DNA from 3 places in the Mesorhizobium sp. B2-4-19 genome. Region 1 is predicted to be linked to each of the others. Evidence: predicted binding sites of a transcription regulator. Region 1 holds the regulator's gene; each other region holds the start of a gene.
What was found. Region 1 encodes LexA, which represses DNA repair genes until DNA is damaged. Its sites were predicted from a motif close to TGTTCNNNNTGTGTTCNG; they were not measured.

Region 1 (2,269 bases):
CGGATACGCGCACCCCGGATGTGCTGATTTCCGAAGATGCGCGGTTGGTGGCGTTGCCGATCGGCGGTGGAGAACTCGCGGTCAGCCGGACTCGCCCGAGCGAGTTCACCGTCGACAATTGGAAACGCGCGCTGGTGTCCGAAACCATCGTCGTGCCGGAGATGTTCGACAGGGCGGACGGGCAATTCGACATTGCCGATGCCGTCAATCTGCCGCCGGGAGCACCGTTCTACTGCACGGATGGCGTCTGTCTTGCCCGGCACCCGTCGGGTGCGATCATTGCGCATGTCGAAGACCGCAAGAATACCTGGAAAGCCTGCGGTTTCGCCGACCTGATCGTCGTCAATGACGCGACGGGCTATGACGCCTGCCACAATCCGCTGGTTCTTGTTGTCACCAAACGGCAACTTGCCCGCAAAGGCAGTGCCGCCGTGTTCTTCGACCGCCAATCGGCAACCGGTCCGCCAACCGTCAGCTTCGCGGTGGACGGGCCGTATCGGCCTTGGCACGAGCAGCGAAAATTTTCGCGTGAGGCGAGGGGGCTGGCGCCCTATCAAAAACCCGAAAAGACGGCCGTTCCTGCTCAGTAGCGCCGGATCAGTCCGACAAGTTTGCCTTGCACCTTGACCCTGTCTGGCCCGAAAATGCGCGTCTCGTAGGCAGGATTGGCGGCTTCAAGGGCGATCGAGGCGCCCTTGCGGCGGAACCGTTTCAGGGTTGCTTCCTCCTCATCCACCAGCGCCACGATGATCTCGCCCGGGCTCGCCGTGTCGGCGTTGCGGATGATGACCGTGTCGCCGTCGAAGATGCCGGCGTCGATCATCGAGTCGCCCTTGACCTCCAGCGCATAGTGCTCGCCACCCATGATCATATCCGGCGGCACCGAGATCGAATGCGTCTGGTGCTGGATGGCATCGATCGGCACACCGGCAGCGATGCGGCCCATCACCGGGATCGACACGGCGGAAACCGCATCATCATCATTGCCGGCCGCAGGCAAGCGCGACTGCGCCGGCTTGATTTGGCGGCCAAGACCGCCCTGGCCGAGACTGCCCTGGATGACGCTTGGCGAGAATTTCTTTGCCGCGTTAAGGCCGGGCGCGATCGAATCCGGCAGCCGCAGCACTTCCAGCGCCCGCGCCCGGTTGGGCAGCCGGCGGATGAAGCCGCGTTCCTCCAGTGCCGTGATCAGGCGATGGATGCCCGACTTGGAGGCGAGATCGAGCGCTTCCTTCATCTCGTCGAAGGACGGCGGAATGCCGCTTTCCTTGAGCCGTTCATGAATGAACATCAGCAGTTCATGTTGCTTGCGTGTCAGCATGGCGGCCCCCAAGGCATTGAACGAAGGGTGAATCAGAATCGAAAAACAAACCCAGAACAAACACTATCTGTTCCAGTTGTGTTCCGCAACTGTTTAAAGTTTAATGAATTTGTTAACGCGTCTGAAGTTTTTTGGCCGGGGCAGAGGGTCGCGATCAATCATTTCCCTGCCGGTACGCGCATTGAAATCGTTTCGGTTAATGGCCTGTGGCCTAGCCCTGAATGCGGTTTGGCATCAGGCATTTGGGAGGCGTCCACGGGGCCGAATTGTACAATGTATCGATCCATTTCCGGCAGAACGAAACGAAACCAAAACGCCAACAATCGTGTGTTCAGGGCCGGCACGGCCGCGTGGATTTGGACGCCGCGGAAGCATCATCCGGAAACCGCTTTCAGGCTGCCGGCGCGCGCGGTGTAAGTGTTGGCGCCGTTGTCTTCGCTGTGTACATAGACATGTAGGGTGTAGCCGATATGCGCCGTCATCAGCGCCTTTGCCCGTTCGACATCGCGATCGAGCGCCGCTTCCATGATCGCGGTATGATGCTCGATGGCGATCGCCTCGCGCAGCGCGTCCATTGCCTCGCCATAGCCGTCCTTCAGGCCGGCCGCCGCCCGCAATGTCGGCGCCAGGCCGAGAAACCGATGATGCCGACGCAGCTGATCGGCGATCGTCGAGCGGAAGCGCAACAGCCAGTTGGACGTCGCCGCGCTCAGCAGCGCCGCGTGGAAGGCCTCGTGGCTCTCGTCCCATTTGTCGACGGCCGCATCGGAAGGGTCATCGACCGCGGTCTTGCAGCGGGAGAGCCGGTAATGAGCGGTGACGACCGCGTCCTCCCATTCCCTGCCGCCGTTCGTGATCGATTCCAGGAACAGCGGCATTTCGACAACCATCCTCGCGCGCGCCAGGTCCTCGAGCTCGGCGCGCGACACGGGTGCGACGGCAAAGCCG
Region 2 (2,269 bases), on a different contig from region 1:
GCCGCCTTCGCCGGTCGGGATGGTGTTGCAGTAGGAATTGATGAAGCCGTCGCCGCCGAACCAGGTCACCGCCCATTCGAGCGAGCCATGGCCGCCTTGCTTTTCGCTTTTTCCCGCGAAGATTTCCCGCGTCACCTGAAAGTCGTCGCCGAGCGATGCCTTGAGGTAGTCCTTAAGGCCGCCAGGGAAATGGAACTCCGCCTTGGCCGGCGTCTGGTCCTTTTCCTTGATCAGCGAGGGATCGCAGGTCCAGCGGATCTCGACGCCGCCGAACAGATAGGCTTTCGAGCGCGTCATGCGGTAGAGCCGCGCCGGTTCGAAGGCCGCGCCCTTGCCGAAGATCTGCTCGTCGGGATGGAAGCGGATTTTCGTTCCGCGCCGGTTGTGGACCTCGCCAAGCTGCTCCAGGCCGCTTACCGGAATGCCCCGCGAAAAGCGTTGGCGATAGAGCTGGCGGCCACGCGCGACCTCGACCTCGAGATGATCCGACAGCGCGTTGACCACGGAAACGCCGACGCCGTGCAGGCCGCCGGAGGTTTCATAGACCTTGGAGTCGAATTTGCCGCCCGAATGCAGCGTCGTCATGATGACTTCGAGCGCCGGCTTCTTGAATTTCGGATGCGGATCGACCGGGATGCCGCGGCCATTGTCGGTAACCGTCAGAAACCCATCGGCCGAAAGCTCGACATCGATGAAGGTGGCATGGCCGGCAACCGCCTCATCCATCGAATTGTCGATGACCTCTGCGAACAGATGGTGCATCGCCTTGTCGTCGGTGCCGCCAATATACATGCCTGGCCGGCGGCGCACCGGCTCAAGGCCTTCCAGCACTTCGATGTCGGCGGCGCTGTAGCCCTCGCTGCCGTCCCTGGTCGCGGCTGGACGCCTAGCTGCTGCCTGCACAAGCGGATCGGCCGGGCGCGCCGGTGAGCGAACCGGCTGCGGCTGCTTGTCCATGTTGCCGAAGAGATCGTTGTTGTCGTCCATGCCTGCCATAGGGTCCGGTGCTGCGAATCACCTGTCGATACTGCCACGCTTTTCAGCGCCAAGCGACGGAGGTTCCTGTTACGTTCGGGGATTTGACCCGTCTTATCCTAAAACCATTCGATAACCAAGCGGGCGGAAATAGGTCGAATGCCGCCTTTCAAGATTCCTGTTTCTTTAACAAACCCGCCTAGCGTGAGCCCCAACAAAACAAGAAACGACGGGCATCAGGGGTTTCGGCGTGAGGGGCAAGGCCATAACGATGATCGGCATCGCCGCCGTTTTCGGCGCGATCTCGATCTTTGCCGCGGATTTCTGGGTCAAGAGCCACGCCAAGGCCGATGCCGAGGAGAAGACGGCGTCGATCGCCGCTCCGGTAGCGCCCAGGATCGAATTCAAGACCATCGTGGTGGCGAAAGCGCCGCTGCGCTACGGCCAGGAACTCGACCGCGCCAAGCTGATCGAGATCCCCTGGCCGCAGGATTCGCTGCCGCAAGGCGCCTTTGCCACCATCGATGGGTTGCTCGGCGAGGGCAATCGCATCGTGCTGTCGCCGATCGAGGTCAACGAGCCGGTGCTGCTGACCAAGCTGTCGGGGCCGAACGGCCGCGCAACGCTCTCCAACATGCTGACGCCCGGAATGCGAGCGGTGACCATTCGCACTGACGAAATCGCCGGCGTCGGCGGCTTCGTCACGCCAGGCGACCGCGTTGATGTCGTGCTGACGCGCGATGCCGGCGAAATCCAGGAAGTCGCCAAGAACGCGCAGGGCGCGGCCGGTTCGACCGTCACCTCCGAGATCGTCGTTGCCGACGCCAAGGTGCTGAGTGTCGGCCAGGGTGCCGACGAGCGCCAGACGACGCCGCAGATCACGAATTCCGTGACCATCGAAGTGACGACCGAAGGCGCGCAGAAAGTGGCGCTTGCCCGCACCGTCGGCACGCTGTCGCTGTCGCTGCGCTCCGCCAGCGAAGGCGGCGAAGGCAAGAACGGCGTCACCACCATCTCGTCCTTTGGCGGATCGGTGGCGGCCAAGGCTCAGGCCGCGGCCGGCTCGCTGTTCGACGCAGTGACCAAGGAGCCGGAGAAGCCGAAATTCAAGACGGTCATCGTGACGCGCGGCACGAAGGCCGAGGAATATCAGGTTCCTGAGCGGGACCAGAAGTAAAAGCCGGTGGGGACCGGACGGGACAGGGCAATGTTGATGCGTACCCTATATCGAATGCTGGACCGATCGCGCTTTGCGCGCGCCCTGGCCGTAGCTGCTGCGCTGGTTGCCGGCGGA
Region 3 (2,269 bases), on a different contig from region 1:
TGACGCCTTCGAAGGTCTTGGTCGTCTTGTAGGAGCGCAGGCCGTCATCATACTGGAAGGTGACTTCGCGCTCGCCGGTGCCGCGCAGGATCGCGTCTTGGGCCTCGGCGCTCAAATCCTTGAACTTGTCGCCGAGCTTGAAGCTGTAGGCCTTGCCCAAGGCCTCGAGCGTCTGCACGTAATAGGGCGAGGTCGACTTCGCCCATGGGCTGACGGCGCCGTCGCGCAGCGAGACGTTTTCGTCGGGCACGACGAGATTGGGGTCGATGGCGCGCTGGCTGCCGAGACCGTCGCAGGTCGGGCAGGCGCCGAATGGGTTGTTGAACGAGAACAGCCGCGGCTCGATCTCGGGAATGGTGAAGCCGGAGACCGGGCAGGCGAATTTTTCCGAGAACAGGATGCGCTCATGCGTCTCGTTCTTCGACTTGTTGACCGAATCCTCGCCGGTCTGGCTGGAGTCGAGCGGTCTGTCTGCGAACTCGGCCACCGCCAGCCCCTCGGCGAGCTTCAGCGCCGTCTCGATGGAGTCGGCAAGACGCGTGGCCAGATCGCCACGCACGACGATACGGTCGACGACGACGTCGATGTCGTGCTTGTATTTTTTATCGAGCGCCGGAACATCTGATATCTCATAGAAGACACCGTCGACCTTGACGCGCTGAAAACCCTTCTTCTGCAGTTCCAGCAGTTCCTTGCGGTACTCGCCCTTGCGGCCGCGCACGATCGGCGCCAGCAGGAACAGGCGCGTGCCTTCCTCCAGCGCCAGCACCCGGTCGACCATCTGGCTGACCGTCTGGCTCTCGATCGGCAGGCCGGTGGCCGGCGAATAAGGTACACCGACACGCGCGAACAGCAGGCGCATATAGTCGTAGATCTCGGTGACGGTGCCGACCGTCGAGCGCGGGTTCTTCGAGGTGGTCTTCTGCTCGATCGAGATGGCAGGCGACAGGCCGTCGATCTGGTCGACGTCGGGCTTTTGCATCATTTCGAGGAATTGCCGGGCATAGGCCGACAGGCTCTCGACATAGCGGCGCTGGCCTTCAGCATAGATGGTGTCGAAGGCCAGCGACGATTTGCCGGAACCAGACAGGCCGGTCATGACGATCAGGCTGTCACGCGGCAGGTCGAGATCGACATTCTTCAGATTGTGTTCGCGCGCCCCGCGAATGGAAAGGAATTTATGGTCGGCCATCGCCGGTCGCCGCCTCAGATCTGGAATTCGTGGGATTGGCGGGATTGTCCCGGCCATCCCCTATGTAGGTGTTTTTGCCGCCACGTCGAGAGACGCCACAATTCCCGACAGAAGTCGTTTAACCGCCTTTCGCGCGAAGGGGCAAGCAGAAAGAACAAAGGCCGAACACGCTCCTGACAAAGCTGTGTAGAAACCTGACCTGTACGTAACCTCCCGGCGATCACAATTTTCCGTAACCGGCTATTGAAGGTTGACGTGGCCGGCTCACGGGGGCAGTCTCCGGAGGTCAGCGAAGCCGGCCGTCTTTCGATGGCCTCGCCGCCCCAAGGCGGCCTGCGAGACGCCGCAGGCATTTGCGATTTGCGCTTCGCTACGACAATGTCGCAACGGACACAGGAGCGGAGCATGACGCCACCGGACAGTTCCCAAGGGCTCCACCTCTCGTTGGAGCTGCGGCAGGCATAAGTGTCAGGGTTTAGCGTTTGCGCCACCCGACAAACCGTGACTTGCCGTATCCCCAAAATCAGAGACTGCTAGTCGGATCGTCGGCTGAACGCCGCGTAGCATCCGAAATCTAACGCCGGCAGTACACTCCCGGCAAAATATGGATTAAAGATCCAGAAAAGCCCCGTCCGTTTGCCTAAGGCACGGCGGGGCTGTTCTTTTGACGAAATGGCTGCACCGGCCCCAGCGGAGGGCTGCTCACCTCGGGGGCTTAAACCCGCCCGTGGCCATATCGACCGTGATGGTGCCGGAAATCCTGACATCGGTATCGCCGATTTTGAACGTGCCGTTGCCGTTGCTGGGGAATGCGTCGTCGGGTTCCGGCTGGGGAGCCGGCTTGGCGATGCGATAATCACCGCTCACGCCGGGCAGGGCGCCTTTCTGCGCCGGCGGTGCGCTGTCGTCGGCGAGGGCCATACCGCTCGCAAGGCCGGCAAAAGTGAGCACCGCTGCGACGATGAGGCGATGCGACGTCCTGGGCGAATGAGTGTCGATCATCCCAGGATTATAGGGACGAGCCGCTCCCGGAACCAGAGCGGTGTCGTCAAATCTTCGACAGCGGGCAGAAATCCG

Region 2: the regulator LexA is predicted to act here: its motif matches at 1,058-1,075, upstream of parE (DNA topoisomerase IV subunit B).
Region 3: the regulator LexA is predicted to act here: its motif matches at 1,343-1,360, upstream of uvrA (excinuclease ABC subunit UvrA).

What each region holds. Positions count from the first base shown of each region.
Region 1 covers NZ_VFUV01000011.1:21,219-23,487, forward strand. Annotated here, with positions in the region: gene FJ546_RS19040 (ComEC/Rec2 family competence protein) at 1-590, shown strand, start outside; gene lexA (transcriptional repressor LexA) at 584-1,321, opposite strand; gene FJ546_RS19050 (GntR family transcriptional regulator) at 1,696-2,269, opposite strand, start outside.
Region 2 covers NZ_VFUV01000009.1:45,571-47,839, reverse strand. Annotated here, with positions in the region: gene parE (DNA topoisomerase IV subunit B) at 1-987, opposite strand, end outside; gene cpaB (Flp pilus assembly protein CpaB) at 1,226-2,152, shown strand; gene FJ546_RS16910 (type II and III secretion system protein family protein) at 2,183-2,269, shown strand, end outside.
Region 3 covers NZ_VFUV01000013.1:101,425-103,693, reverse strand. Annotated here, with positions in the region: gene uvrA (excinuclease ABC subunit UvrA) at 1-1,192, opposite strand, end outside; gene FJ546_RS21330 (hypothetical protein) at 1,895-2,194, opposite strand.